DNA from 2 places in the Paenibacillus sanfengchensis genome. Region 2 is predicted to be linked to the other one. Evidence: riboswitches for the same ligand, from Rfam matches in the RefSeq annotation. Region 2 holds a riboswitch; the other holds the start of a gene.

Region 1 (5,162 bases), on a different contig from region 2:
CCGATCCGCGCGCGGACCTCCCCGGCGCTTTCATCGTCCTGCCCGATGTGCACCCCATCGGCCCCGATCCGCAGGGCCAGGTCCACATCATCATTGACGATGAAAGGCACGCCTTTCCGGCGGCAGGCGGCCTGCAGCCGGAGGGCCAGGGCGAACCGCGCCTCGCCGGTGCGTGCGCCGGGGCCCTTCTCCCGGAACTGGACCAGCGTCACGCCCCCGGCCAGCGCTTCCTCCACGATGTGCAGGGGATCGGCGTCAGCGCAGTTGGGAGTGCCGACGACCAGGTACATGCGCAGCAGCTCGCGCATGCGGTCCGGCCGTATCCGCGGTCCGGCCGCTGCGCCGGTCATAGCAGCACCTCTTGGCGCCGGCGGTACGCCCAGTGATTTGTCGGGCCATGCCCGTGCCCGAGCTCCAGGCTGTCCTCGATCGCCGCCTGAATAAACGCCCGGGCCGTACGCACGGCTTCCTGCAGTGCGGTTCCCTTCGCCAGGGCGGCCGCCAGCGCCGCGGAGAACGTGCACCCTGTTCCATGGGTATGCACCGTGTGAACCCGGAGGCCGACCAGTTCGGTAAAATGGCTTCCATCATACACTAGGTCGACCACCTCCACCCCTGACGGGGAGGAGGACCGGGATGTCCCACCGCCTTCAGCGTCCCGCTCGTCGTGCCCCCCTTTGATGACGACGATTTCCGGACCCATCGCGCGGATTCGCTTGGCCGCTTCCCGCCGCTCCTGCATTGTGCGGATCGGCAGCCCGGACAACGCCTCCGCTTCCGGAATATTCGGCGTCACCACCTGGGCGAGTGGAAGCAATTCTTCGCGCAGGGCCGCGACCGCTTCCTGCTGCAGCAGCGTTTCCCCGCCTTTGGCGATCATCACGGGGTCGACGACGACGCGCTTCCAGCGAAACCGGCGGATTTCCGCGGCCACCGCCCGGATGATCTCCGCGTCGAACAGCATCCCCGTTTTCAGTGCGTCCACGCCAAGGTCCGAGCCGACCGCCCGGATCTGCTCGGCTGCCGCCGCCGGGGGCAGCGGGTAAACCCCGCTGACGCCGAGCGTGTTCTGCACGGTGATCGCCGTAATGGCCGACATGCCGTAAACGTCCAGTTCCTGGAACGTTTTCAGGTCGGCCTGGATGCCGGCGCCCCCGCCGCTGTCCGAACCGGCGATCGTCAGCGCCTTGGGAATGCGGGAGAGGCCCTCCTTCATGGCCGGCCTCCGGCGGACGCCGTCTCGATCTCGCGGACAGCGGCATAGCCTTTGAGCGAATGCGGATGCAGCTTCGCCAGCTCATCCAGGAAGGCGGTCTGGAAGCTGCCCGGACCGAGGGAGGCCGTCCTTTCGGCGGCACGGGCGGCCGCCGTGCCGTAGAAGGCCAGCCCCGCCGTACCGGCCAGCATCAGGTCCTTCTCGACCGCCGCGAACGCGCCCAGCACCGACGTCAGCAGACAGCCCGTGCCGGTCACCTGCGTCATCAGCGCGTCTCCGCCGCTGATGATCCGGCACGAGCTTCCGTCGGTGATCACGTCCACCCGGCCCGTGATGACCACCACGGTCCCCAGGGCTTTGGCCGCCCGTACCGCCAGGGGAACATTGTCCTGGCTCTCGCTTTCCACGGCGTCCACCCCTTTGATCTCGCGGGCCTCCCCGATCAGGTTGGCGATTTCCGACGCATTCCCCCGCACCAGCGAGACGTTGACCTCACGCAAAATGCGCTGTGCCGTTTCCGTCCGGAACTTCGTCGCCCCTACGGCGACGGGGTCGAACATCACCGGCACCCCATGCTCGTTTGCGGACCGTCCCGCCAGGATCATGGCGTCGATCAGCCCCGCGTTCAGCGTGCCGATATTCAGCACCAGCGCGTCGGCGATTTTGGCCATCTCCGCCACCTCTTCGGACGCGGAGGACATCACGGGCGATGCGCCGACCGCATAAAGTCCGTTTGCCGTAAAGTTGGTGACGACTTCATTGGTCATGTTATGCACGAGCGGCTTTCTTTTTTGCAAACGGGTCAAGACATCCGACAATTCCTTTTCCAACAAACGCATAGAAGACATCCACCTTTCTATTCCTCGCGAATTTGATCGTTAACCGACTCCCGGGTTTGGCGTCTACATCACCGCGGCCTTCATCGGCACCGGCCACTCCTCCACCTTGAAGGCCATATCCCAGAACAAATATTCCAACTGGCAGCTGTACCAAAAATGCTCCTTCATCCGCGCACGTTCCTCCGGACTGGCTGTCTCCGCCCAGGCATCGACCCGCAAGCGCATCAACTCCGTCGCCTCGCCGGCCAGGCTGCCGTAGAACCGGATCCACTCCCCGAACGGATGGGATAGATCGGGCTTCACTTCCTCCATCAACCGCTGACCGATTTCCAGATAGGTCCACGGGCAGGGCAGCAGCGCGGCCATGATTTCCCCCAGGCTGCCTTGATGGGCTACCGTCAGCATATGTTTGACGTAATGGTCCGCCGACGGGGCCAGAGAGAACCCCTGAACCTCCTCGAACCTTACGCCGGCCACCGCGCAAAAATTTCGATGCGGATGGACCTCGCTGTGCAGTATGAAAGAAATCTGCTCATGAAACATCGCGATATCTTCCCGGCTGGAACACTTGGAAATCGCGATGCCGTAAACCCGCATGTACGCATTCAAATATTCAAAGTCCTGCTTCACATAATGAATCAGCTGTTCCCTGCCCAGCGTTCCTTCCGCGATTCCTCTCACGAAGGGATGGGCAAAAATCGCTTCGAACAATCCATCCGCCTCCCGGCGAAGCTCCTCGGTAAACCGCATTCCTTTCCACCTCCTATTGATGTTGAAATGAAGACGGAAGTCCCGGGAGCTCCGCCTGGTTGTTTCCGAGGACACCAAAAAAGCCGCCCCGGAAACGGAGCGGCTTCACCCAAAAAAAGCGTCACCCGGCACCCGCCTGAGCGGTGCGCCATCGCTTTTGATATGACCGACTCCACTTTCCTACGCTAGTACGAACTAGATCAGGTTCAAAGGGTCCAAGATATCCTCTTGTCTCAGCCGCTGACGGCTCCCCTAGTGGACTTCCTATTCATTTGCTTCTACTGTACCTAGGTTTGCCAAATCTGTCAAACCCTTTGAGCCAGTCTATCCGCCTTTGATCCCTATGGTGAGCCTGTTTCCCTGCAATAGCGGACTTTTTGGGCGTTACTTTTTTCAGCAAACAAGCCTAGCATGGCATTAAACAATTTAATCTTAATCACGAACAAATTTGTCAGCGGTCAGCTTCTCTTTGAAGTAGGGCTGATGAATAAGTGCCTTAAACGGCTCTATTTTGTCGAATTCAGCTGGGTGATGTGAAATAGTGGCTTTTCAGGGGCTTATTTTTGGGAAAAGGCAAGGCAAACCCTGATTTTCGGGACCCTTACCAGTCCAATAAGGCCCTTTTTGGCCGCTATGAATCCCGCGAAGCCGAATCGGGCCGAAACAGCGTCCCAAAAGGCCGTTAATATCGGCGGACGGCTAGGGAAATTGCGGGGCGCCAGCTCCTGCTCGCCACGTAACTTCTTAAGGCGGCGAATTAGTCTCAAGATGGGCAGCACCATGTCAGGGTCTGATGCAACGTTTGCTTCAATACCGTCGACCAGGATTCCGATTTACGTCAGAGTACGAGTTCCCGGCATATATTTGTCCTTCGGTCCTACGTTCGTGGTCTACACCCATCCTGAGAAAGTTCCAGCGAAAGTAAATTCCTGCAAATCTGCAGGAATTTCTCTCGTAATAAGCTACTTAAATAAAATTCCTGCAAATCCTCTAAGGCCCCCTAATTAAACTGGAGTCTCCCTGCCCAATAATTTAAACTTAGGACAAAGGGAGATGATCGGTATGGGAAAAAGGTTGAATGAAGAAAAACGTTTAAAAGTTGTGAAAGAAGCCATGGCAGGTGTTAAGGTGGGGGTATTGGCTCGAATGTACGACGTCCACCCTGAGACTGTCCGTAGTTGGATTAGAGATCATCGGGACTCTATTTCGCCTGAAGAAATTCCTGCGGCAGACGAACATGTTCAAGAGTTGCAACGCCTGCAGGAGGTAGAGCAACGCTACCAAAAGGCCGTTAAGGTCCTTGGTGAAAAAGAACTCGAAATCGAAATTTTGCGAGAGTTGCTAAAAAAGCAAAACCCCGCTTATCTGAAAAATTTGAAATAGCCGACCCATTCATTAAGCGGGGGGAACCGGCAGCTGTTGTGCTGCGCATTCTTGGGTTGTCAGAATCAACGTATTACGACCGTAAAAAGCGACTGGCCCAGTCAGCAGAAAAAGGCGAAGAACGTCCAACCGAAAGCCGTGCAGGTCGTCCCGTGCCTGGATACTCTTACACGGCTACAGGTGAGAAAGTTAGCGACGCACAAATCAAAGAATGGCTGCTCGAACTCCTTGAAGGAGAAGAGTTTGTCTATGGTTATAAGTTTTTGGCCCAATCCCTTCGAGATAAGTATGATCTCATCTTCAACAAAAAGAAGTCTTATCGACTTTGCCAAGAGTTAGACATATTGCAGAAACCTAGAAAGCGCGTACGTTCCCACCCTCGCCGATTACCGAGAAATCGAGTTATAACGGGGTCAAACCAACTTTGGCAAATGGACATTAAATATGGATACGCGATCGGGCAGGAACGGTTCTTTTTTGTACTCAGCATTATAGATGTGTTTGACCGAATGGTAGTAGGGCAGTATAGAGGCCCAGTATGCGAAGCTAAACAAGTCGTCCAAACCTTATGGTATGCCTTGCAAGACCGTATAGAGCCCGGCGAGCCCATGCCGGTGGTTCGTACAGACAATGGTCCGCAGTTCGTCAGCAAGCTATTTGGAGATACCTGTGAAAGCTTGGATCTTATTCATGAGCGTATACCACCTCGGTCCCCCAATATGAACGCCTACATTGAGTCATTTCACAGCGTCCTGGAGCGCCATCTGTTTAGCCAAAGGGACTTTATGACCCTCGATGAAGCTTATGAGGCGCTGGACCAATACATGGACTTTTACAACAACCGAAAAATTCACGGTAACTTAAGAAAAATGTCTCCAGCGAAGTTCTCGATATGGGTGAGGACACTGGAAGACACCTCTGCCTTTCATAGAGCGGTGTAATACGGCAGAATAAGGAGCAATCCTGTGAATTCA
Region 2 (26,247 bases):
GAAACACCGCCCTTTCCTCGCTTTATGAAAAATCCTCCAATAGTATGCGCCGAACCCTCAGGATTTCAACCATAAATACATGCCTTGCGAATGAAACATCCTCCGTCCCCGATAACCCGGCCTGCCGCCTTAATGCCAGATAGATAATCCTCCAGGGAAGGAGCCTCATGAACGATTTTCAGCTTCTTTTTGTCTTCCATTCTTGTTGTCCTCCTACTCTTTGGCCGGTTCCCGAAACGAGCCCTGCTTATGCCGCAAAATGTACAGCCCTTCGCCATCTTTCCATTCCGCATAAGCCACCTGTTTGATATCGCTGCAGCCCTGCCGCCGGAGCTGCCGGCGGAGCCAATCCTCCTGCTTGCCGATCAGCCGCAAGGTATCGAGGTTGATTTCTCCCTCTTCGACCAGCGCGTAAGAAAGACCGGGCTTCTCCGATTCCAAGCCGAGGTCCCCCCGTTTCACGGTCTCTTCTTCCGGCTTCTTCATCACGCTGAGCGTTCCGTTTGCTTCAAATATAGCATAAGCGACCTCGCCGATGAAGAATACGTCATGCTGCCTCAGCAGCATCCGGAGCTGGTCAAAGTCCAGGCTGTTTTTGCGCAGCTCCTTCAAATCGACTTCCCCGTCCCGGATCAGAATCGACGGTTTTCCGTCCAAATACCCGCGTGCCCGCTTGGCATGCTGCGTTATTTTCTCAAACAAATAGGACAAGCCTCCCCATAAAAACAAGGCGAACAACAGGTGCAAAAACTTCGCGTCCTCCTGGTAGACCGTATTCCCCACCAACTCGCTTAGCATCAACGAAGAAACGAAGTCAAACGGGGTGAGCTGGGAGATTTCCTTTTTGCCCAGCAGACGCGTCAGCAGCCATAATCCGATAAACCCGACCACCAGTTTTAATGCGATTTGTCCCAGTTCCATCGGCGATCCCCCCTGACCGGTAATGCCATCTATTTACCCATTTTTCCGGGCGGGTAAAAAAGGGGCCTCCGTTTTCTCCATGACGCTTGAAATTCGTCCCAATCCTATGCAATAGTGGAAGGTAGGAATATCGAAAGGGTGATATCTTTTGTCACTGTCGGACTGGTTATATTGGCTGCGGGATCTCAGCCCCGCCGCCATAACCGCATCTTTGGCGCTCGCTCTCTTTCTTGGCCTGTACGGGGTCTCGGCGCTTAGCTTCAGGCGCCGGGAGCAGGCTCGGCTGCGCCGGCTTGATGCGAGCCTGAAGCTCTATGCCGCCGCGGAAAGCGCTCTGATCCATCTGCATGCGCGGACGGAGCTTTCGCAGGCGGAGGAGCGGCTGCTGCTGGATCGGCTTCTCGCCTGCCGCGCCGCCCCCTACCTTTCGGAGGATGCGATGGCGCAAATCTCCACATACGCCGGGGAGCGGGACCTGGCCCGCCTTCCCCGGCTGCTTAAAACGCTGGAACGGGAGAACGACCGCATGTGTGCGGAGCGGGACAAGCTGCTGCGGCATACCGAAAGCCCGGGATGGGGGCAGGCGTTTTGGCGACAGGTCCGCCCGGGCGTTCCGTTTTTGTTCGCTGCGGCGCTGCTCTACCTGTTCAGTTGGCTGCTGCGAGCCTTGAACGGAGAAATCGCGGTCGGGAATGAAGGAGAGGCGGTCATTTCCGCATGGTCGCTGTTCGGATCCGCTCTGTTCTCCCTGGCGCTGCTGTATCCCGTGGTCATGGGAGGTAACCGTCCGGGCTCGGGGGCGGTATTGCACCGGTTATGGTCGGTTTTGATCTCCGCCCTGTTTTTGCTTCATCTTGTGAATCCGTCCTTTGCCCCTTTCGTCCTGACCCTTCAGTTGCTTCTGTTTCTGGCGGGGTTTCGCTTGACGGGCACCAAGCCGCGAAAATCCCGTCCGTTCGCCGGTCATTACCAGGCGCTGCCGGAAGGGCAGGCATCGCTATCAACCGAGACGGAACCGGAGACCGCGGCCAAAAGCCCGGCAGGGAACGATACGAAATAGACGAACTCGCCCCAATAGCAAAAGCCTCCTCCCACAACAAACGTGGGAGGAGGCTTTTTTCCATTCGGGTCCGAATCAGGATCTGCGCAATGACTTGGCCGCATGGCGGGGCGCCGGGGCCGATTTGCCCTGCCCCCCGCTCCCCAGCTCATACCGTTTGCGTTCGGTCCGCTCGACTTGAACGATTTGTCCTTCATGAACGACAATGTTCAGCGACCCGAATTCCATTTCATTGAGCAGTCCCGCGATGCGTTCCAGCCAAATCTGATCCACTTTTAACGGCTTCGCCATGATGCAGCCCTCCTATTCCCGATTAAGGTCCTGAACGTTTAAGCCAATGAATGGGGTTAGCCCTGATGCCGGCTTTTCCGCGTAAACCAGCTTTTGAGCAGCAGCGTAACGAGCGCCAGCAAAAGCAGCAGGGATGCTACGGCAAAGGACGCGGAAAACTGGTACTCGTTATACAAAATCTCCACGTGGAGGGGAAGCGTGTTGGTCTCGCCGCGAATATGTCCCGATACGACCGAAACCGCTCCAAACTCCCCCATCGCTCTGGCGTTGCACAATATAATGCCGTACAGGAGCCCCCATTTGATATTGGGCAGGGTGACTTTCCAGAAGATACGAAAGCCCCGGGCCCCCAGTGTAACGGCGGCCTCCTCTTCCTGCAGCCCCTGATCCTCCATCAGCGGAATCAGCTCCCGGGCCACAAACGGAAACGTCACGAACAGCGTGGCCAAAATAATCCCCGGCAGTGCGAAAATCACTTTTAAATCATGTTCCTGCAGCCATGGGCCAAACCAGCCGTGAGTCCCGTAAACGAGGACGTAAATGAGCCCTCCGATCACCGGGGACACGGCAAAGGGCAGATCGATCAACGTTACGAGCAACTGCTTCCCGCGAAAATGAAATTTGGTGATCGCCCAGGCCGCGGCCACCCCGAAGATCGTGTTCAGGGGAACGGTGATGACCGCCACCAACAGGGTTAGCCGCAAGGCGGAAAGAGCGGCAGGGTCGGTGATCGCCTCCATATAAACGCCGAAGCCCTTTTTCAAGGATTCGATCAACACCACGGCCAGCGGTAAAACGATCAGCCACAGCAGAACAAGGACAGCCAGCCCGATCAGGACCCATTTCATGGGGCCGGACGATCGGGTCACCGGGCTTCTTCCGGCGGACGCCTTCGTTGACGCGAGCGGTACGGAACCGGCCATGCGTTTAACCTCCTTTGTAGAGAAATCAATTAAAAGTGATGCACTAGTGCCCCATCAGACAACCTTGTTTTGTTTTTACATTGAATTTCTGCAGCATATCTGCAATTCCAGACCAACACCTTATCTTATTCGGCGGAGCCCGTTTTCCCTTTGAAAGCTAGGTTGGTGAATCGTGATAAGAGCCTTTTACGCACTGGCGTTGCATTAAACCTGACATGGTGCTGCCTATCCACAATCCCTCTTGCCGCCCACTATAATAGCGGCGTTTTGGGCACTAGCGATCGAGTATGAATTCCTGCAAAAGGTCAGGCTTTCCGGCTGGTACTAACGCCTGAGAGGAGTTTAACGGTTGTGTCAGCCGCTATTTAACGAAAAGTAGCCCTTTCGAAATTCTAACGGTCGTGAGCGCCGTTATTCTCCTGGATTCTCGCCTTAACAGCCTGTTTATGCGAAAATAAGCGCCGTGGCGACCGTTAGAATGGGAAATCGGCGTTTTCAGGACAAATAACGGCTGTGGCAACCGTTAACGTTAATTTTTGTCTTTCTTGCAAGGCTGCTCATGCGACGGCGGTCAGGGAAATGGGGCACGCCGGATCCAACTCGCCACACCGAGGCGACAAGTTTCAAAATAAGTAGCACCCTGTAAGGTTGCAATGCCAGTGCGTTTTGGGCCGTTATTTCGGCCCGGTTCGCTTTCGCGGGAAAAATAGCGGCCCAAAAGGGGCATATTGCTCTGGTGCGGGTCCCGAAATCAGGTTTCTGCCCGCTTTTCCCAAAAATAAGGCCCTAAAGGAACCCAAAAGGCCGCTATTGCAGCGACAGCGAGGGCTTTTCTCCCCATCCGTCCGCCGGCTTCATTCCTAGCGGGCGGTTTTACGCACCCTGCGTTGAAGGGTATTTATGAGCAGCATCAGTACAAACGAGATCAGCAGCAACAGCAGGGCTACGGCCGTAGCTCCCGCGTAATCGAACTGCTCCAGCTTGGACATGATCAAGAGCGGGGCGATTTCCGTCTTCATCGGCATGTTGCCGGATATAAAAACAACGGAGCCGTATTCGCCGATGCCGCGCGAAAAGGCAAGCGCAAATCCGGTCAGCAGGGGCGGCAGCAGCTCCGGCAGAACGACGGAGCGGAAGGTTCGCAGCCGGCTGGCGCCCAGCGTGGCCGCCGCTTCCTCCACCTCGGCATCGAGATCCTGCAGCACCGGTTGAACGGTTCGAACGACGAATGGTATGCCGATGAACATCAAGGCGAGCGTGATGCCGATCGGTGAAAAAGCCAGCCGGATTCCCAGCGGTTCGAACAGCGAGCCGATCCAGCCGTTCTGCGAATAGATCGCCGTAAGCGAGACCCCCGCTACCGCGGTAGGGAGAGCAAACGGCAGATCGATCATGGCGTCGAAAATCTTTTTTCCGGGAAAATCGTATCTGACCAAAACCCAGGCAAGCAGCAATCCCAGTACGGTGTCGATCAGTCCGGCCGCCGCGGCGGTCAGTAAACTGACCCTGTAAGATGCCAGCACGCGCGGATCGGTGGCCACCTCCCAAAATTTCCCCCAGGTCAGTCCCGTAGAGTTCAGCAGCAGTGCCGATAACGGAATGAGTACCACAAGACTCAGGTAGAGTACGCTGTAGCCCATCGAAAGTCCGAAGCCGGGCAGCACGCCGCGCTTGGTGGCGCCAGTTTGCATGAAATTTTCATCCTTTCTTCTCGCGTCCTCGGGTTTGACGTTCCCTTCCGGAACGCACCTCCGTCATCAACGGTCGGTTATTTGGCTAAGTATATTTGGGAGAAAATCCCCCCGTCACTGAAGTGCTTCTCTTGCGCCTCCGCCCAGCCTCCGAAGACTTCATCGATCGTGAATAGCTTGATCTCAGGAAACTGGTCGGCATATTTCGCCTTTACGCTGTCCAGCGTCGGGCGGTAATAGTTCTCCGCTGCGATCGTCTGCCCTTCCTCCGAATACAAGTACTTCAGGTAGGCCTCGGCCACCTCGCGCTTTCCGCGTTTGTCGACGTTTTTGTCCACGACCGCCACAGGCGGCTCCGCCAAAATACTTTCGGAAGGGTAAACGATATCGAATTTGTCGGGGCCGAGTTCTTTTACGGATAACCAGGCCTCATTCTCCCAGGCCAGCAGGACATCGCCGAGTCCCCGCTCGACGAAAGTCGTCGTTGAACCGCGTGCCCCGCTATCCAAAACCTTGACATGCTCATACAACTGCTTCACGAACTCCTGGGCTTTCGCCTCGTCGTTGTTGTTTTGATGCAGCGCATAGCCCCAAGCCGCCAAGTAGTTCCATCTTGCTCCGCCGGAAGTTTGCGGGTTCGGGGTGACGACCTCCACGCCCTCCTTGATCAGATCGTTCCAGTCCTGGATACCCTTCGGGTTTCCTTTGCGGACGAGGAACACGATCGTGGATGTATACGGCGCGCTGTTCTTGTCGTACTCCTTCTGCCAGCCTTCATCGATCAGGCCGCTCTTCTGAATGGCATCGATATCGTAGCCGAGGGCCAAAGTTACAACGTCGGCTTCAAGACCGTCGATCACCGCGCGGCTTTGCTTGCCGGACCCGCCATGAGACTGCTTGATTTCCACCTTCTGCCCCTTCTCTTTCTCCCAGTGGGCGGCAAAGGCTTTATTAAAGCTCTCATACAGCTCGCGGGTAGGGTCGTAGGATACGTTCAAGAGCTCCAAGGTCTCCCCCGCTCCACCGCTCGTTTTCTCCCCGGAATCCGAACCGCAGGCCCCGAGAAATACCGACATCGCCAACACCAAACTCAACAGAACACCCTTTGTCTTCGCCTTGCTCATCGGATCACTCCTCCCCTTTATTTCCGTCCTTCGTCTGCCGGGCAACCCCTCTTTTTCGGCAAAAAAAGCGGAGAAACGCTCCCGCCGTTTAGGTCCGACCGAGCCGCTACTCGTGTCTGCCTTGGCAAGTAGAGCGTTCCTCCGTCCGTACGGCGAGAACCATTTTTAATTATTCCTACCTGTTTAGTATGTTATGGTGCTATTTTAAATGCCCCGGGGTTCGGTTGTCAAACCTTTTTTTGAAGATCGCCCATACCATAATGTACTCAGAATGGGAATTTCTGTCCCTGTCCAAATGCGAAAAACCTGGGGCAATGCCCCAGGTTTTTTTCTTCGTCTGTGTTTATGCTCTTCCGTTTCCGTGCATTACGATCGAACCGGCTCGATGCAGGAAGGCTGCTTGATCTTCAGTTCCCGTCCTGTCGACTTCAGGCTCCCCGTATCCGAATTTCTGCGAAACAGGACCACGTTGTCCGAATATTGATTGGCCACCAGCGCATAGTTTTCCAGAATCGCGAAATTGCGCGGCCACTTGCCTCCGGTCTCCGTCCACTCCAGCGCCTCCAGCATTCCGGTGTCCGGATGGACCGCAAATTTGACGATGCTGTCATGGCCGCGGTTGGAGCCGTACAGATAGCGGCCGTCCGGAGAGAGGTGCACATCGGCGGGATAGTTCTCACCGCCAAACCCTTCAGGCAGCGTGGAAACATGCTGCAAAATCTGCAAATGCCCCTGAACCGGATTATACGCATAAACCGTGAGCGTATTGTTCAATTCATTGATGCCGTACGCGTGAACACCGTTCGGGTGAAACGCAAAATGGCGCGGACCGGAGCCCGGCGGCAGCTTGATCTCCCCTTCGGTGGAGAGCTTTCCGTTTTCCACGCGGTAATACACTACCTGATCGAGCCCCAGGTCGGATACATAAACATAATCGCCCGTGGCACTGGGTACCGCACTATGCGCATGCGCTGCTTCCTGCCGGTCCTGGCGGAATCCCTGGCCCACGTGCTGCACAAGCGCGGTCAACTCCCCCACGGCTCCGCGTTCATCCAGCGCATAACGGTTCACATGCCCGCTGGAATAATTGGCCGCGAGCAAGCCGCCGTCCGATGAGAGAGACAAGTGACAAGGGTCCGCCCCTTCCGTCGGCGCCGAATTCAATTGTTCCAGCCCGCCTTCCGTCCGGACGGCATAGCTGACCACGGCTCCCTGCGCCTGTTCGCTTACCGCGTACAGCCGCGTCCCTTCCGGATTCAATACGAGAAATGACGGATTCCGGATTCCCGAGGTGCTCTCAATCCACCGCAATTCTTCCGTCTCCGCGTTCAAGCCGGCAAGGTGAATCCCCGGCTCCGATTCAGCAGCATAAGACCCCAAATAAAAAAGCAGCTCAGTTTTCTTTGAGTTCCCAACATTCATGCTCTCTTTTCGCTCCTCTCTCGATTCGATCGCCGGCTTCCTCCGGGCTGCTCCGGTTCAAGAGCCGATGCACCTCGGATAACGCGATCCCGTTAAAATAGGACTCCAAGCAATCCTCGCCGCGGTTAAAAATAAGCTCCATCGCGGAATGAATATTGGAGGATACCTGACAGGGCGACTTTTCGTTGCCCGAACACCAGCCCGGCTGCAATGAGCCGCGTGCAAACAACCGGTATAAATCGCCAAGCGTAATCTCTTCCAGCGTCTTGTTCAGCTGGTAGCCGCCGCGAGCCCCCTCCTTGGTAGCCACGAGCCCTTGCTTGCGCAGCAAGCTCAGCACTTTCCGGACCCGTGCGGGGTGAGTGGATACACTGCAGGCAATCTGTTCGCTGTTGGCCATCTTGTCTTCCTTGGTGTAAAGAAACAGAAGGCAATGGACGGCGATGGTAAATTCGCTGTTCATATTTTTTCCCCCTCCCTAGGCAAATTTGAAACATGAACGGTGAATAAAGGGGCAGCGGATTTTTTGCACCGGCGGGAGTATGGTATAATGTTCTGGCTTAACTAGAACGGAAAGGAACTTCATATGATGAACATTTTCAGTTCTGCTTATATGCATTTGGTCTTAACGATCGGCGCCGCCCTGATGGCGGTCTCCGTCCTGATCATTCGCCTGAAGGCCAGCCGAAAACCCGTGACGGTCAAAAAGATCGTCATCCCGCCGCTCGGCATGACCACAGGCTTCGCTATGTTTGTCGCCCCGGAGATGCGCATCCCTCTTTCGTGGGCGTTCATCGCCTTCGCCGTAGGATGGTTTGTGTTCTCCTATCCGCTGAACCGGACGACCCGCTTTGAAGTCATCGGCGGCGAAGTGTATGCCCAGCGCTCTCCCGGATTCGCGTATATTCTTATTGGCCTGCTGGTGCTGCGCCTCGCCTTGCACGAAGTGGTCGAGCAGTATATTTCCGTATTGCAGACAGGCTCCGTCTTCTTCATTCTCGCTTACGGAATGATTCTGCGCTGGCGTTTATTCATGCTGAAGAAATACCGGGATATCACCGGAACTCCCCGGCAAGCTTAACTTCCCACGCTCAGCGCCTCGCCGATCTCCCGGGACCACCCTTTGACGATGCTGCGGTTTCTCCCCTCATCTTTTGCCTCGTAGAGGCATTGATCGGCTAAGTAAATCAGTTCGTCCTGATCGATGCCTTGAAACGGGGCAAGACAGTGACCGCCGATGCTGATCGTCACCCTCCCGCCCGCGGGTAATCCGGCATGACCGATCTCCAGCCGTTCCACAGCGTTCCTGATCCGCTCCGCCACGGCAAACGTCCCCTGGACATCGAGGCCGGATAGCAACACCGCGAATTCCTCGCCTCCGTACCTTGCGGCAAATCCAAAATAAGGCTTCACTTCCGCCGAAATCGTCCGGGCGATCTTCTTCAACACCTGGTCCCCGCCCAAATGTCCATAGTGGTCGTTATAGGCTTTGAAGCAGTCCACATCAAGGATGAGCAGCGAAAGCGGCGTCTGCCGCTCCTCGGGAAACACCAGCTCCCAGGAAATGATTTCGTCCAGTCTCCGGCGATTCGGAATCTCCGTCAAGCCGTCAAGGCTCGACAGCCGGAACAATTCCTCATTCGCTCTTTCCAGTTGCCTCCCGGATTCGAGCAATTGCTTATGCTGGTCCGAGAGACGGACGAACAGCCTGTTGACCTCGCTTACAACCGAGCAGAGGACGACCGTCGCCGAAATCACCGAATTGATCCGGGCCAAATACCATCCCAATGTGTACCGGGTTCCGGCGAATACGGTGAGAAGAATGTCGAGGAACAACGCCAGCAGGGCAATGGCAATCCAGAGGTGCAGTACGCTTCTTGTCCGAAAACGCAAAATCACCAGCACCAGAACAAGTAAATTCAGCCCTCCCAAAACAGGACCGATCCCCGAATCCACAATATGCCTGTAGCTTCCGAAATCGATAATGCGGGGCATCAAATCGGCTCCTTCGGTAGCGAGCTGGAACGACAGGCATACCGATAGCAATGTCAAAAACAGCCCTAGCGCCGTATAAAAGGAAATGTCCGTTTTCGACTCCAGCGGCTGCGGATATCGAACCCCTACAAATAAATATATCAAAATTCCGACCGGAAAGCCTCCATGCCAAAAAATCCATAGCCAGCCTGCCGATTGGTTATTCGCGCCAAGCATCCCCTCCTCCGAAAACACGCCGGGAAAGGTTAATATATGCAGTGCGGTAATTAATCCGGTAAATAGATAGGTGCAGGAAATGACGAGAAGGGACGGTACGCCGGAGGCCCGAAATTGGCTGAATAGAATGAACGCGGTCAGCAGATCCCCGAAGATGAACCAGGAAATCAGGATCGGCAAAAAGGGTTCGAAAGAAGGAAGGATCATCGTACCGAACGGAAGAGCTGTCAAGGACATCACGGAAATCAAAGATGCCAGCAGCAGGGCAAGCCTCCGCTGATTTCGGTTGGAGGGAATGTCCGTTATCTGGGATCCCACTTTAAAATCGCTATGCATGGGAAGACCCCCTCCTCTAGATGCAAGTTCTTTGTTGTCTATAATAGTTCCAAGATAGTAGATTTTGTGAACACTTGCAATCTTTTTTCTCCAAATCGCCGCAAACGGGTCAAAATAACCGAAACAGGCTGTCCGCGCGGGATTAATCAACGCGCGAACAGCCCTGCATATTTTGGGTCTACCCTGTTACATTTGCCTCCGCCGGCCGAAGAATCGAGGAGCCAATGGCAAGCAGGATCAGGGCCATCAGGCCTAAAATCAGGAGCGGTAATGTGATGGTGCCCAGCCCCCCTCCCGCCGAAAGTTTCTCCACCGCCTCGATGGCCCATTTTTGCGGCACGAAATTCGCGGCTTTTTGCATGAATTCCGGCATATAGGAGATCGGCCAAAAACATCCCCCGAGCATGCAGGTCGGCGTGATGATCAGGCTGTTCAGCATCCCGACATTTTGCGGATTCCGCATTATTCCCGCCACCGCGCTGGCAATGCCCATCGCTACGAGCATAAAGGCGGCCAGCACGATGAAATGAAGCAGCATAGGCACATCATAATCATATTTCAGCACATAGCCGCTGAAGATCAAAACAAGGGCAATTTGCGAAATACCGACGGTGAAACTGCCCAGAAAATGACCCAGTGTGATTTCCCAGGCTCTGACCGGTGCGCTGTACATCCTGGCCATGGTCCGGCGGCGGCGTTCCTCCAGGATCTTGCCGACGGTGCTGCCGACCAGACTCATCAGAAACATCAGCGTAAAGCCGGTGACCACATTCAAACCGGGCTTGGGATACAACTGCAGGTCGGTCTTGTCGGGACTGACGGCATGTTTTCTCGTCTGGTCCAAAACGGCTCCAAAGACGTCCGGTTGTGACGCAGACACCAGTCCGGCCATGGCCGCCGCTCCCCGCGCCAGTTCCTCCAAAGTCAACCGGAGCGTGTATGTCCCCTCGCTCATTTTTAATTCATACATGGGCAATTTCGGTTTCTGCCCGGCCAAAAGGAGATCCGTAAAGCCGGATGGGATCATAAAGCCCGCCTCCGCCCGATTTTCGGTAACCTCTTCCCGCAAAGCATCTTCGCTCCCCACTTCCTTCAGCGAATAATTTGGCTTCGCGGCCAACTCCTCCAGCAAATACGCTCCGGCTTTACCGGTGTCTTGATTCACATATACGATTTGAACGCCGAGGGGCCGCTCTTGTCCGAGCAAGGCAACAGCCAGGGAAATAACGATGCAGGGCAGAAGGATATGCATGATCATTCCCTTTTTGGTCCCGACGGTCTGCCTGATCATATTCCAGGCTATGGTCAAACTATTCATGGTAACCCGCCTTCCGGTACGTAATTATGCCGATCAGCATCAGGACGCCGCCGAAGATGCCGAGCATCAGGATATGATGCCCTATAATCGCCGGGTCGGCTCCCAGCATAATACGGAGCAAACCCTGCATCGCCCAATGGTTGACCGTAAAGTCTTCGAGCCTTTGAATCAGATCCACCGGAATCGGCTGAAAACCCCCGCTCAAAAACGTCATCAGAATCGCGACCACTTGGACCAGCGTCCTGGCGGTCGCCCCCGACTTGCTCCAAAGAGATACGATCACAGCGAGCATCATGGAGCAAAGAATAACCAATCCGCAAATCGCCGCCAGATAGAACGGATGATTTCCCCACTCCACACCGTAGAGCCAGGAGGTACCGAGGATAATCACCGTCGCTTGAAGCGAGGTAACCAATCCGTTCCCGATGATTTTTCCTGCAAAAATCGGCAGCCCGCCGATCGGCATGGAGCCCAAACGGTACAACGTCCGATTGTCGATTTCGCTTCGCAAGCTTTCGTTGACCATGAGCCCGGAGTAAAGAAGAAACATGATCAGCATCGAGACGGCGTAATATTGAAAGGCGGAATAGGACTCCCCTTGTTCACTGAGCGGCGCCATCTCCACAAACGTTGGGTCCCCGGCCTGTTGAACCTGCCTCATCGCCGCCGTTACAGCTTCGGGTCCAAGCACGATCGCCGAAGCTTGCGTTCGGTTCACTTCATCCAGATAAGCGTCAAAAATCATTTCCGCGACATGATTCTTCAGTTGATCCTTCCCCAAAATATACTCCCATTTCGCCGCTTCCCCCCGGGTGACCTTCGCTTCAAAATCCCCCGGAATCACAACGGCAAAATCGCTATTCCCCGAACGAAGCGACGCTTCCGCCTCGGCGCGGTTCGCCGCTTTGTCGATACGCAAAGTTTCCTTGATTTCCGGATTGACCAGAAAGGCGTCCAGCCCCAAATCCGTGCCTCCTTCGGCCGCGGACCTCACCAGCTTGACGTTGACCTGCTCCAGGGTTTTATCCGATCCCGAATCGAACATCGGCGACAGGGCATTTCCCAAAATGAAGATCAGCAGCAAGGGAAGAAGAAACAAATTGAACAGCACAACCCTGGCGCGAATCAGTTTTCGAACTTCAAACGCGATTATCGTTAGTAATTTCATGCTAGTTGCCCCCTAGTCCCGCAGCTTGCGCCCGGTCAGGTTCAGGAACAGCGTCTCCAGCGTCGGTTGTTCGCAAACCACGGAATGAATCACGGCGTCATGCTTGGCGCAGATGTACAAAATATCCTGAAGATCGTTCTGCGATGAAAAAGTGTACAGTTCCAGTTCCTGCTCCTGGTGGAGCACACGCGTGATTCTGGGGTGCAACCGCAGTTCCGCAAGGACTTCTTCGCCGATGCCGGTCGCTTTCATCCTGATCTTCTCCTCGCCGGAGACGCGTTCTCTCAGCTCATTCTGCGTCCCGCAAGCAATCACATGCCCCTGATCCACAATGGCTACCCGGTCGCAAATCGCCGAGACCTCCTCCATGTAATGGCTCGTGTAAATGACGGTCGAGCCCATCCGGTTCAGTTCCCTGACCGAATCCAAAATATGATTTCGCGACTGCGGGTCAATCCCCACGGTCGGCTCATCCATAATAATCAGCTTGGGGCGGTGCATGATCGCGCAAGCGATATTAAGCCGCCGCTTCATGCCGCCGGAAAATGTCTTCGGCAGCTCCCTGGCCCGGTCTTCCAGACCGACGAAGGCCAGCGCCTCCGATATCCGCGCCTTTAACTCCCGGCCGCGCAGACCGTACAATCTGCCGAAGAAAGCTACGTTGTCGGCGGCGGGCATCGACTCGTAAAGCGCCAAATCTTGCGGCACCAGTCCGATTCTCCGTTTCACCTCAAGCGGTTTCTCCTTGACCGAGAAACCGTCGATACGGATATCCCCCTGATCCATCCGCAGCAAACCGACCATCATATTGATGGTTGTGCTTTTTCCCGCGCCGTTCGGACCCAGAAGCCCGAAAATCTCTCCCTCCTCGATCGTTAAGCTTAGATGGTCTACGGACAGCTTATCTCCATAACGCTTAATAGCGTCTTTCACCTCAACCAATGCCATGCGGCTCCCCTACCTTCCTGTGTCGTTGCCGTTTCTTGAGTATTATTCTATCAGCCCCCCTTTCCCCGCGAAGGTACGGATCGTCATGACCTGAGGGTGACGAAAGTCACCTCCTCATCAGATTCATGCCGGCCCGCCTCTCCTCAAAAACGGCTGTGCTATAATGAAGCCAGCGAAATCCGCAGGAATCCCGAAAGATAGGAATGGAACCGCATGCCAAAAAACTCCCTGTTCATCTTCATCCTCGGCTTCACCTTGATTCCTTGCTTCTTTCATATTTACTTGCTGCCCGAGGAAGGGGGCTACGGCAAGTACTTGCTGCAGGTTCTCATCTTGCTTAACCTGTTTGTGGCCTCCCGGTTTACCTCCCGGGTAACTCCGCTGACGGGGCTTTCCACCCTGCTGATTCTGTATGCGTCGTGGTTGGGTCATGTTTATGGCGGTATTATAAGCCTTGTCGCCGCTAGCCCGGTACTGCTGTACTTCCAATTGCCTCGCGCCGGATGGCGATATACGCTGGCGGGCTTGCACCTGCTGGCCTACAACTACGCCGTGAGAGGCCAATCCCTGGAATGGGCCGTGACGGGTAATTTGCTTCTGCTCGCCATGGCCGTTCTTCTGTCCCTCCTGCGGCACTCCGCCCTGACTAAGCAGCATGCCGATCTTCAATTTGATGATTTGCGAAAAAAACACTATGAACTGGACGAAGCGAGAAAACGCCTACTGCTCTTCACCAAGCAGGTCGAAGGAGCCGCGCAGACCGAGGAGCGCAACAGAATTTCCCGGGAGCTGCATGATGAGGTCGGTCATCGCCTGATCCGGGCCAAGATGATGATGGAAGCCGCCCTGCAGGTCATTCCCGGCAATCCGGAGAAAGGGATGAGCCTGCTGCTGCAAATCCGCGACCAGTTGGCCTCCGGACTCGATGAGATGAGAGCCGCGGTCCGCCGGATCAGGCCCGCCGGGGAAGCCGCAGGAATCCTTTCCTTGCGCCAAATGCTGGAGGAGATCGGCAGAGAAACCGGAGTCCGGACCCGGCTAACTCTGGAAGGAGATCCTTACTCCTTATATCCCAGCCAAGAGCTGATCCTGTACAAAAACGCCCGGGAGGCCATCACCAATGCGCTGAAACATGGACGGCCCGAAACGGTCGAAATCGTAATCACCTATGATGCCCGCGAAATCACCATGACAGTAAGCAACGACGGCGCCCTTCCCGGACGGATTCCGCCGCAATCCGGCGGCCTGGGCATGCGGGGGATGAAAGAGCGCTGCGCCTTGGCGGGCGGCAGTCTGGACATCGTTTTAGAACCGATGTTCACGGTAATTACGAAACTGCCGGTGGCGCAGCGGGCGGAAATGGTTTAGGGCACGGTACATATAGACACCGAAGAGAAGTTATCGTAAAAGGGGAGGACCGATATGGCCAACTTAACTTTATTCATTGTGGACGACGATCCTTTTATCCGGGAAAGCTTGACCCTGCTCATCGGCATGGATCCGGACATCGAAGTGATCGGTTCGGCGGGGAACGGAGCCGAAGCCGTCGAGCGGCTACGGAACGGCGGAACGGTTCCGGACGTGGTTTTGATGGATATCCGCATGCCGGAATGCAATGGAGTCGAAGGAACGAAAAGAATCAAGGCGCTCTTCCCGGACGTCGCGGTACTCATGCTGACGACCTTTGATGATGATGAATTCATTCTGGAGGCGCTTCGCAACGGAGCTAGCGGCTATCTGCTCAAAAACATTCCGCCCGACCGGATCATTCAGGGCATCAAAACCGTTCATGGCGGGAACATGCTGATCCATCCGGAAATCGCCAGGAAGCTCACCGGCCTGCTGCGCCCCACTCCCGCACCTCCCGCCGACGACAGGCTCCAACGTGCCGGTTTAACGGCGACCGAGCACAATGTGCTCCGCCTGATCGCCGACGGCCTGTCCAACAAGGAAATCGCCGGCCAGCTGTTTCTGAGCGAGGGAACGGTTAAAAATTATGTGACCGACATTCTCGGCAAGCTCGAAGTCCGGGATCGCACCCAGCTTGCAATCCTGTACTGGAAGGGCCGCAGCGGGGCTTAGCTGGCTACACCGCCCAGCCGAATCTCGGCCTACTAGGGCCGGATGAACAACGTGCCGCGCGCTGGCTCTAATGGACATCATAGACGCTATTTCGCGGGGATCCGCACTTTCGGAATTCTAACGGAAATATTAGCGCCTATTTGTCCAATTTCCCGCCGAAATGACCTCATTTTACTGAAATAGCGGCTGCTGCGTCCGTTAGAATCTGAAATCCCCCTTCATGGGCGAAATAGCGGCTATGGCTTCCGTTAGAAATTTTCGGCTCAGGCCTAAGCCGGGGCCTACCTTATTCACCTGCCCGGTTGGCTTCCAAAGGAGGCTAGCCGCCGGAAGCGCCCCTCTGCCCTGATCATGGCGGAAGCGGGCAGCCAGCGGACTCAAAAACGCAAAAGCCGCTCCCCCAAATCCGCGGGAGGCGGCTTTTATCGCATGCTATATCAGGTTGGAACGTAATTACCGGTCCACTTTCACGGCATTGGTGTTGATCAGCTGCGGGAGCATCTTCATCCCTTTCGCCATTTCCGAGGAGCACAACGGACATACCGGAACATAATTAAACGCAAAGTTATCCCTCATCCATCCGTTGCAATCCTCACTCACGCAAGACCATACCGGTGTGTTCTCCTCAGGAATTTCTTCAATCGTTTTTTTACGGTAGTTCATGGTTACCTCCTAGATATTAGTTTGGCTTCAGCGAGATCCCGGAACTTTTAAACTATATGCCGTTTGGGGAAAAATAAAAACTGCTCTTAACGCACGCGTTAAGAGCAGCCCATGCCTGCATTACAGTTTTACGACATTCTCGGCTTGCGGTCCGCGGTTGCCTTGAACAACGTTAAATTGTACACGTTGGCCTTCGTCAAGCGTTTTGAAGCCTTCGCCTGTGATCGCGCTGAAATGAACGAAAACATCGTTTCCGCCTTCAACTTCGATAAAGCCGAAGCCTTTTTCTGCGTTGAACCATTTTACTGTTCCAGTTTCCATGGTAAATTACCTCCTGTTTAAAGATTAACATGCTCCTTTTTTACATAAAAAAATTCACATATTGAAAAAAGTTCATTTTAAAAATTGACACCCTTTTCAATACGTGAATATCACTTCTTAAAACTTCAATTGATTTTATTATACTCTCACCCGAACCAAAAAGCAAATCAAAAAGAAAGCCTTTACCTAAACTGGACATAAACCGGGCCCGCGTCTATAATGACTATTGTAATCCGCAGTCTATAGTTCAGGGGAGCTGGAAAAAGGCCGGCTGAGATTGTATCCCGCAAGATACTGACCCTTAAACCTGATCTGGGTAATGCCAGCGTAGGAAGAATGCTTTAGCATGGGCTTATCGTCATTTGCCATGATACCTACGCGTCCCGATCCGGGGCGCTTTTTTTCTGCCTGTGGGAAAAATTGGGACGCCACCATTTCAGATAATTCGGAACTTCACACGAACGTGACTGCGGAAATTCAAAATCCATATAAAGGAGAGAATTTCTGTGAAGCAAAGAACATGGGCACTGCTTGCCGTATGCGCCCTCCTGCTGGCCCTGACGGCTTGCGGACAAAACGCCGGCAAAACCGCGAAGACCGGCTCGGCCGCATCTGGCCCGAACACGGCTGAAAAGCCGCGCGACGTCAAAATCGTGCTCGACTGGAGCCCGAACACGAACCATACCGGCCTTTACGTAGCCAAAGAGCAGGGCTACTACAAAGAGGAAGGGCTGAACGTGGATATCGTTCTGCCGGGGACCGGAGGCGCCGACGCCATGGTCGCGTCGGGGGAGGTCCCTTTCGGAGTGAGCGTGCAAGAGAACGTTACCCAAGGGCGAATCCAGGGCGTTCCGCTGGTCTCCATCGCCGCGGTCATCCAGCATAACACCTCGGGCTTTGCCGCGCCTGTCGATAAAGGGATTAAGACCCCTAAGGACTTTGAAGGCAAAACCTACGGCGGCTGGGGCTCCCCGGTGGAGGAAGCCGTCATGAAATCGATTATGGACCAAAGCGGCGCCGACGTCGGCAAGGTCAAGTTCGTCAACATGGGAGAAGCCGATTATTTTACCGCGGTCAAACGGGATATCGATTTCGCCTGGATCTTCTATGCCTGGACCGGCATTGAAGCCGAGCTGCGCGGCGAACCGCTGGATATGCAGTATGTGAAAGACTATTCGGAACAGCTGGATTACTACACCCCCGTGATCGTGACGAACGAGAAAACGATCTCGGATGATCCGGAGCTGGTCAAAGCCTTCATGCGCGCCACCTCCAAAGGCTACCGTTATGCGATCGAGCATCCGGAGGAATCCGCGGAAATGCTGCTGAAAGCCGTGCCGGACCTGGACAAGGATCTGGTTGTGGCCAGTCAAAAATGGCTGAGTCCGAAATACCAGGAGGATGCCGCCCGCTGGGGAGAACAAAAGAAAGAGGTTTGGCAAAATTACTCCGACTGGATGCAGAAATTCGGATTGCTCGAAAAACCGCTCGACACGGACAAGGCGTTTACGAACGAGTTTTTACCGGAATCTTAAAACAGGAAATCAGGAGCACCCAACCTATAAATAAAATAAACGGAGAGGATGAAATATGATGCCAAACGCATTGCTCAGCATTCAAATCATTCCCAAAACCCCCAACGGCGAGGATGTGATCCCTTACGTGGACCGCGCCATCGAGGTCATTCAGGCTTCCGGGGTCAAGTATCAGGTCAACCCGCTCGAAACGACCATGGAAGGCGAGCTGGATGAGCTGCTCTCGATCGTCAAGCAAATGAACGAGGCGGTTATCGATTTCGGGAGCACCGGCATTATTTCGCAGATCAAAATTTCCTATAATCCGAAAGGCGTCAGCATGGACAAGCTGACCGAGAAATATCGTCCATGAAGCTTCGCCGGCTCTGGAACAGCACATGGCCGCCCTTAGTGGCGGTCATCCTGTTTTTAGTCCTGTGGCAAATGGCGACCTCCCTGTTTCATATCGAAGAGTGGATCCTCCCGAGTCCGTCCGATATCGCCAGGGAGGCCGCCGCCAACTCGTCGGGACTGTGGGAGCATACGCGGGCCACGCTGGAACTCATGATTCTCGGCTTTGCGATAGGAACGGGAGTCGGTCTGCTGGTCGCTTTTGTGCTCCATTACGTCCCGTTTTTAAAATCATCGCTGTACCCGCTCATCATTCTCAGCCAGAATGTGCCCACCATCGCGCTGGCTCCATTACTTATGATCTGGTTCGGTTTCGGCATCCTGCCCAAAATTATCGTCATTACGCTCGTCTGCTTCTTTCCGGTCGCCGTGGCGGCGATGGACGGACTGACCCGAACCGACCGCGTGATGCTCGACTATATGCGGATGACGGGGGCGAGCCGGGGCGAAATTTTCCGCAAGCTGGAGATCCCTCATGCGGTCCCTTCCATGCTGTCCGGTATCAAAATAGCCGCCACTTACAGCGTCATGGGCGCGGTCATCGCCGAATGGGTCGGCGCCGAGAAAGGCATCGGCTATTATATGATGCTGCAGAAGGCTTCCTTCCGCACGGACCGGATTTTCGTGGCCATCGCCATTATCGTGGCCGTCAGCCTGGCCATGTTCACCCTCGTCGCCCTGCTGGAAAAATGGCTCGTGCGCTACAAGTCCGCGGGCGATGACAATTAGAAAGAGGTGCCAAACAAATGACGTACACGGAAAAATCGCCGCTCTCCCCGCCGCCCGCACTGGAGGTCCGGGAACTCACCCTCTCTTTTCGGGAGCGCCGGAAGAGCCTTCCCGTCCTTAACGGAGTATCCCTCTCCGTGGCCGAAGGAGAATTCGTCTCGATCATCGGCCCGTCGGGCTGCGGCAAAAGCACGCTGTTTCATGTCATCGGCGGGCTGCTGAAGCCCGACGCGGGAAGCGTGATGGCCGGCGGAACGGAAGTCACCGGGCAGCGGGGCCTGATCAGCTATGTGCCGCAAAAGCCAGCCCTCTTCCCTTGGCGGACTACGCTCGATAACGTCCTGCTGGCCCGGGAAATTTCGGGCGGCGCTGACAAGGAAGCCCTGGCCGAAGCCAAGGAATGGCTGGTCAAAGCAGGACTCGGCGGCTTTGAGAAAGCCTATCCGCACATGCTTTCGGGCGGCATGCAGCAGCGGGCCGCTTTTCTGCGCGGGCTGTTGGCTCCCCAGGAAGTGATGTGCCTGGACGAGCCCTTCAGTTCTCTGGATGAGCTGACTCGTACGGAGATGCAGCACTGGCTGCTTGATCTGTGGGAGACCCGGCGCCGCTCGGTCATCCTCATCACGCACAGTATCGAGGAGGCGCTGATGATGTCGGACACGATTTATTTGCTCTCCAATCGTCCGGCCCGGGTGCTTCACCGGATAGAGGTCCCTTTTCCCCGGCCTCGTCGGGAGGAGCTGACGGAGGATCCCGCCTTTTTGAGACTCAGGAAGGAAATTGGCATTCAAATGAGGGAAGAGCAACGCAAAAGGCCAAACTGACGGCGGTGTTCCTCCGGTCACTTTGGCCTTAAGCTATTATGTAAAATGCAATTAGAGCGAAAAGATGCTTAATGTTTCAATAGGGAGCTTGACAATGGCATGAACGACGTCCGGATCGAACTGAATATTGGCATACCGAATCAACTCCAGCCTGGCTTCGCTCACCTGGATGCTCCGCCGATACACCTTGTTGGAGGTCATTGAATCAAAAGCGTCGATCACCGCACAGATGCGGGCGCCCAAAGGAATTTCCTCGCCGCTTAATCCGTCGGGATACCCTTTGCCGTCCCACCTTTCATGGTGATGCCGAATGATCTTCACGATTTCCTTGGAAAACCCGGGATTGCTCTCCGCCATCCTGGCTCCGATAATCGGATGCTGTTTAATCAAAGCCCACTGGCTGCTGGTGAAGGGTTCTCTTTGCGTCAGGATTTCCCTGGGGATAACTGATTTTCCGATATCGTGAAGAAAACAGCCCCTTACCAGCTGTCTCTTCTCCTCATCACTCAATTCAAGAGGCTCCGCGATTTTCTCGGCCAGCATGGCTACCCTCGAAGAATGATAATAGACATGCGGGTGCTTATGAAGCAATATCCGCAGCCACATCGCGGCATCCGGTTCTTGGTCTAGCTTTAAGCGTTCAATATGTAGGTCTGAATCGTTCACCGGCTTACGCCTCCTAAAACTTGGAAGTCCTGACATGCATCATTAACATTATAGGTCAAAAGTTGCGAACTGACTAGGAATAAAGTGATAACATTCCTAAAAATAATATTTTTTCATAATTAACCGGCAATAAGGAGGAATTCGTGATGATGGATGCCCATATTCACTTGGATTTATATGAGAAGTCCGCCAGAGACGATCTGCTGCGGGAAGCGCAACAACGAGGGATCGACGGATTGGTCGGCGTCTCCATGCATCTGGATTCCTGCCGGAGCAACCTGGCTCTGTCGGACCAGTACCCCGGACTCATCCACCCCGCCTTCGGCTTTCATCCGGAGCAACCCCTTCCTTCGCCCGAAGCCGAAGCGAGGCTGGTCCAATGGATAGAAGCGCATGCCTCCCGAATGGTCGCGATCGGTGAAATCGGGCTGCCCTATTACACCCGGAAGGAAAAGGAAAAGCGCGGGGAAGCCTTTCCCCTGGAGCCGTATATTTCCCTGCTGGACCGGCTGCTTGGGCTCGCGAAGCGCCTCGATAAACCGGTCGTGCTCCATGCCGTTTATGAGGACGCCAAACTGGCGTGCGATCTCCTGGATCGGCACGGCATCGCCAAGGCGCACTTTCACTGGTTCAAGGGTGCCAAGCCCACCATTCGCCGGATGGCCGAACAGGGATACCTTATTTCTTTTACCCCCGACCTTTTGTACGAAGCCGAAATCGCCGAGTTGGCCCGCTACTATCCCCGGGACCTCGTGATGGCCGAAACCGATGGCCCTTGGCCATTTGAAGGTCCTTTTGTCGGACAGACCACGCGGCCGGACATGGTTAACGAGGTAGCGAAGGCTTGGGGCCGTCTGCTGGGACTCTCCTACGGGGAGGCCGCGGACAGGTTAACGGAGAACACCCGGGCTTTTTATCGGATATAAAAAGCAAAACCTGCGGAAGCGATGACTATTGACAATCGCTATTCCGCGTGAAATAATTCGATATATATCTAATTAGTTGAGCATCAAAAAAAGGAGGCCATCGCACATGCAGCTCGACCGTCTCGTTCAATTTCATAAAGCGGTAGGCGACGTGACGCGAATCCGGATCATCGCGCTTCTCAAGAACGGCCCGCTTCACGGGCAAGCTTTGGCGGGCAAGTTGGGGGTCTCGCCGCCCACGGTAACCCACCACATGACCAAATTGCGCGAAGCCGATCTAATTTACGAACGCCGGGATAAGAATACGATTTATTTTTATCTCAACGAAAAAAGCCTCGCTTTGCAGGCCCGGGCCATATTAACCGTCGGAGACGGGGGCGCCGACGAAAGCGGGGATCCGGGGGGTGACAAGACATTGGACCGCATGGCGGTGATTCGCAATTTTTTTACCAAAGACGGCCGTTTAAAGCATCTGCCCGCTCAGCAAAAGAAGAAGCGCATGGTGCTTGAGCATTTGATCCAGGGCTTGGAGCCGCACCGAAAATATGCCGAGAAGGAAATTAACGAATACATTCTAAAATTTCACGAGGACTTTGCCACGATTCGCCGGGAATTCATTATGCACCAGTATATGTACCGGGAAGACGGCATTTATGAGCTGAATCCGCCGGAACTGTGGGAGAAGCCCTGACAGGTGCCGATCGGGCGCGGGAATAGAGATGGATCATCGAGCGGGATATGCGGCTTGGAGCCTGCCTGCTCTCTTTTTTTGTTAACTAATTAGATTTTCATAAAATTAGATGTTAATAAAATCGATCAATTATGGAGGATAAACATCATTATGAACCCCTGGACCGTTCTGCGACAAGAAAAAGACTATGCAAGACTGTTCACGGCCGGAATCGTGAACGGCATGGGGGACCGCTTCAGCCAGGTTGCCGTGCTTGGCCTCTTGTTGACGCTGACCGGTTCGGGCCTTGCGATCGGCATCACCTTTGGCGTCAGACTTATCCCTTATTTGATGTTTGGGCCGCTCGGCGGCATGCTCGCCGACCGTTTCTCCAATAAGCGGGTGATGATCGCCACGGACCTGATTCGGGCTGTCTTTGCGCTGACGCCGCTGCTGGTCCGCGAGGCCGCGGACGTATGGTTGATCTACGCAAGCTCCTTTCTATTGTCCGCAGGGGAAGCCGTCTACGCCCCGGCCCGCATGTCGGCGATCCCCCGCCTGGTTCGGAAGGATCGTCTGCTTCAGGTTAACAGCCTCGAAGAGGTCATGACCGGCCTCGTGCTGATCGGAGGCTCGGTCAGCGGCGGCTTCGTGGCCGCTAAATTCGGCATGGAGGTCCCCTTCCTCCTCAACGCGTTGTCCTTCCTGGCCGCCGCCCTGCTGCTTGCCCGGCTGCCGCGGCTCAGCGGCTCCTCGCCGGACAGCGGCTGCGCCCACGGCCCGGGTCAGGCCGCCGCAGACGAGAGCGCTGACGGCTTCGCCGCGCCAGCTTCGGCTTCGGCCCCGGCCGCCGCCTCGCCAACCGTCGCCGCCTTCCGCGGGCTGCTCGCCCGCTCGCCCTTCCTCCGGCTGATGCTGATCATTTTTGCGGTCTGGCCGGTCGGAGACGGCATCTTCAATATTTTGCTCAGCGTCTATGCGGTGGAAGTGTTTCACATGGGCGATCTCGGGATCGGGCTGCTGTACGGAGCGCTCGGTGCCGGGCTGGTCGCCGGATCCGCGCTGACGGGCCGATTTGCCCGGCGGATCAAGGCCGCCGCAGTCCTGACCCTGCTGCTGGAAGGGATATGCCATATATTGATCAGCCAAAGCGGATCGTTTGGTCTGCTGATGGTTCTGCTGGCGGGAACGGCGATATGCTCAGGAATCGGGAACGCCTGCAACCAGACGATCCTGATGACGCTCGTACCCGATAAAATTCGAGGGAGATTTATGGGGATGCTGGCCACGCTGCAAAATACGATCATGGGGGTGGCGATGCTTCTCGGCGGTTTTTTGCTGGATGTCCTGTCCCCCCGTATGCTCGGCCTGATAGGAGGGGGGCTGCTTACGGTCACTGGAGCTATATTCGCCGCCGTGTACAGCGCCTCCCGTACGCTCCGCGCCACTCCCGTCTCCGCCGACAGGACGGGGGATACCGGAGCGTCCGGACATTAGCGGGCTTCTTCCATTTCTTTGACGCCAGGCAGATGAATAGGGGCCCTTTGCGGCGCTATTTTGTCGAATTCAGCTGAACGATGTGAAATAGCGGCTTATTGAGGTCTTATTTGGGAAAAAAGCGGGCCAACCCCTGACTTCGGGGCCCGCAGCAGTCCAATAAGGGCTTTTTTCACCGCTATTGTCCCCCCGGAAGCGAATCGGGCCGAAATAGCACCCCAAAAGGCCGCTAATGCGGTGGGCGGCTAGGGAAATAGCAGGGCTGTTGCAAAGCAAAGGGATTATGACTTTACTTCAGTCCAAAGCCGCGCCGCCGCAAAAACTCCCGCATATGAAGCCGGGCCGGCTGCGCGAGCTTCTCCGCCATCAATACGGACCAAGGGGTGTCCTTCATACCGCCGGTCCGGTCCCGCAAATACTTCACCATCGTCTCATCGTAGGCTTTCACCCCTGCTTCCGAGCGTTCGGCGTCATAGCCGTTCCAGTGCAAGACCGCCTCCAGCGGCAGGCGGGGCCGGAGGCCCGGCTCCTGGTCCGAATAGCCGACGCACATGCCGAATACGGGGTAGATCAGTTCCGGCAGCCCCAGCAGTTCGGCCACCTCCTCACTCCGGTTGCGGATGCCGCCGATGTACACGATGCCGAGCCCCAGCGATTCCGCGGCGACCGCCCCGTTCTGCGCCGCCAAGGCCGCATCGACCGTCGCTACGATGAAATTTTCCACCGCGCCCTCATAGGTCTCGGTTCCCGCCGGAAGATGGCGTTCCGCCGCCGATTTCAACCGGGAAAGATCCGCGCACCAAACCAAAAATACCGGGCACTCCGCAATGTAGGTCTGGCTGCCGCACAGTTCCGCCAGCTTGTCCTTCCTGTCTTCCTCGGTGACAGCGATGACGCTGTAAGCCTGGACGTTGCTGGAACTGGACGCCATCTGCGCCGCGGCGACGATCTCCTCCACTTGTTCCCGGCCGACCGGACGGTCGCTGTATTTTCGGATCGAACGATGATTCTTCAGCAGATTAATCACTTCATTCATTCGCTTTCACTCCCAATCCCAACATAATAAATCAAGGTCAAAAATTCATACTGCCCCGATGAATTCCATTATGATTTTATATCTTCTCTGCAAACGTGTATATTATCCTTATTAAAAACCGGCCGTTCATTAACTTTTTAAGCTAATGAACGGGCCGCTTGCCGTCTTTTATAATTTGACTCTTTGAAGTCTTAAGGCATTTAACACAACGGAAACCGAACTCAGTGCCATAGCCGCCCCGGCTAGCCATGGAGCCAAGAACCCAAGCGCCGCAACGGGAATTCCAATGACGTTATAGGCTAACGCCCAGAACAAATTCTGTTTGATGTTCGACATCGTCTTTTTGCTCATAAATATGGCGTCCGGAATGCTGTTCAAGTCTCCTCTCATGAGCGTTACATCCGCAGCTTCCATAGCCACATCCGTACCGGTCCCTATCGCCATACCGATGTCCGCCGTAGCTAAGGCGGGCGCATCATTAATGCCGTCTCCGACCATCGCTACTTTCTTCCCGGACTCCTGAAGCTTTTTCACCTCGGCAGCCTTGCCCTCCGGCAGAACCTCCGCCAACACCTTATCGATTCCCGCCTGAGCCGCAATGGCCTTCGCGGTCCGTTCATTATCGCCGGTAATCATGATGACATCAATACCAAGATCTTTTAAGCGTTTCACCGCTTCTTTGGAAGTCTCTTTTATCGTATCGGCCACGGCGACCATGCCGGCATATTGACCCTCTATGGCGACGAGCATCGCTGTCTTTCCCGTCTCCTCCAATCGATTCATCTTGCCGAATGCGCTGTCTGCCTGGATACCGTACTTCTGCATCAGCCTGCGGGTCCCGATATGCAATTCGAGTCCGTCGACCATCGCGCGAATCCCATAGCCCGTAATCGCCTCAAATTGCTCCGATGGCGGCAGCTCGATCCCTTTTTCCTGAATCCCCGCAACAATGGCTTCGGCCAGAGGATGCTCGGAGTTTTTTTCCGCCGCGCCAATAAGCCGCAAGAACGCCCGCTCATCCATCCCATTTTCAGCGATAACATCGGTCAGTTCGGGTTTTCCTTTGGTTACGGTCCCTGTTTTATCCAAAACGATCGCCTCAATCCGATGCGTGGCCTCCAGATGCTCGCCGCCTTTGAAGAGTACCCCAAGTTCGGCGGCGCGGCCGGAACCGGCCATAATCGAGGTTGGGGTTGCCAAGCCAAGGGCACACGGGCAGGCGATAACCAAGACGGCAATAGCTTTTTCGAGCGCACTGGCGAAGCTTCCCGGTTCCACCACAAAATACCAAACAAGGAAGGTTACAATGGCAATTCCCACGACAATCGGGACAAAAATCCCTGAAATGATATCGGCAATCCGTTGAATCGGGGCTTTAGAGCCTTGGGCCTCTTCCACCACTTTAATGATTTGCGCAAGCGCTGTTTCTTTGCCCACCTTGGTTGCCTGAATTTGCAGCATCCCATTTTTATTGATCGTCGCGCCAATCACCTTA

The links. A riboswitch is a leader RNA that binds a small molecule or an ion and turns the genes downstream of it on or off. The one in region 2 is predicted to bind thiamine pyrophosphate.
Region 1: linked by a shared signal. The riboswitch ahead of tenA (thiaminase II) and the one ahead of V4U84_RS15320 (ABC transporter substrate-binding protein) in region 2 are both predicted to bind thiamine pyrophosphate.

Annotation. Positions count from the first base shown of each region.
Region 1 covers NZ_JBAGJC010000018.1:44-5,205, reverse strand. The annotation lists gene thiE (thiamine phosphate synthase) at 1-350, opposite strand, end outside; gene thiD (bifunctional hydroxymethylpyrimidine kinase/phosphomethylpyrimidine kinase) at 347-1,216, opposite strand; gene thiM (hydroxyethylthiazole kinase) at 1,213-2,055, opposite strand; gene tenA (thiaminase II) at 2,119-2,805, opposite strand; TPP riboswitch at 2,966-3,069, opposite strand; gene V4U84_RS23840 (helix-turn-helix domain-containing protein) at 3,868-4,188, shown strand; gene V4U84_RS23835 (IS3 family transposase) at 4,227-5,129, shown strand.
Region 2 covers NZ_JBAGJC010000006.1:189,610-215,856, forward strand. The annotation lists gene V4U84_RS15230 (hypothetical protein) at 66-200, opposite strand; gene V4U84_RS15235 (DUF421 domain-containing protein) at 214-921, opposite strand; gene V4U84_RS15240 (hypothetical protein) at 1,070-1,981, shown strand; gene V4U84_RS15245 (YezD family protein) at 2,057-2,272, opposite strand; gene cysW (sulfate ABC transporter permease subunit CysW) at 2,329-3,195, opposite strand; gene cysT (sulfate ABC transporter permease subunit CysT) at 4,056-4,886, opposite strand; gene V4U84_RS15260 (sulfate ABC transporter substrate-binding protein) at 4,964-6,010, opposite strand; gene V4U84_RS15265 (lactonase family protein) at 6,377-7,432, opposite strand; gene V4U84_RS15270 (Rrf2 family transcriptional regulator) at 7,404-7,895, opposite strand; gene V4U84_RS15275 (CcdC family protein) at 8,022-8,513, shown strand; gene V4U84_RS15280 (sensor domain-containing diguanylate cyclase) at 8,510-9,979, opposite strand; gene V4U84_RS15285 (ABC transporter permease) at 10,158-11,297, opposite strand; gene V4U84_RS15290 (ABC transporter permease) at 11,290-12,465, opposite strand; gene V4U84_RS15295 (ABC transporter ATP-binding protein) at 12,478-13,413, opposite strand; gene V4U84_RS15300 (sensor histidine kinase) at 13,627-14,781, shown strand; gene V4U84_RS15305 (response regulator transcription factor) at 14,836-15,495, shown strand; gene V4U84_RS15310 (cold-shock protein) at 15,949-16,158, opposite strand; gene V4U84_RS15315 (cold-shock protein) at 16,279-16,479, opposite strand; TPP riboswitch at 16,719-16,830, shown strand; gene V4U84_RS15320 (ABC transporter substrate-binding protein) at 16,980-18,014, shown strand; gene V4U84_RS15325 (thiamine-binding protein) at 18,073-18,366, shown strand; gene V4U84_RS15330 (ABC transporter permease) at 18,363-19,133, shown strand; gene V4U84_RS15335 (ABC transporter ATP-binding protein) at 19,151-19,957, shown strand; gene V4U84_RS15340 (HD-GYP domain-containing protein) at 20,009-20,623, opposite strand; gene V4U84_RS15345 (TatD family hydrolase) at 20,770-21,549, shown strand; gene V4U84_RS15350 (DUF2087 domain-containing protein) at 21,656-22,240, shown strand; gene V4U84_RS15355 (MFS transporter) at 22,391-23,716, shown strand; gene nfsA (oxygen-insensitive NADPH nitroreductase) at 24,006-24,752, opposite strand; gene V4U84_RS15365 (heavy metal translocating P-type ATPase) at 24,921-26,247, opposite strand, start outside.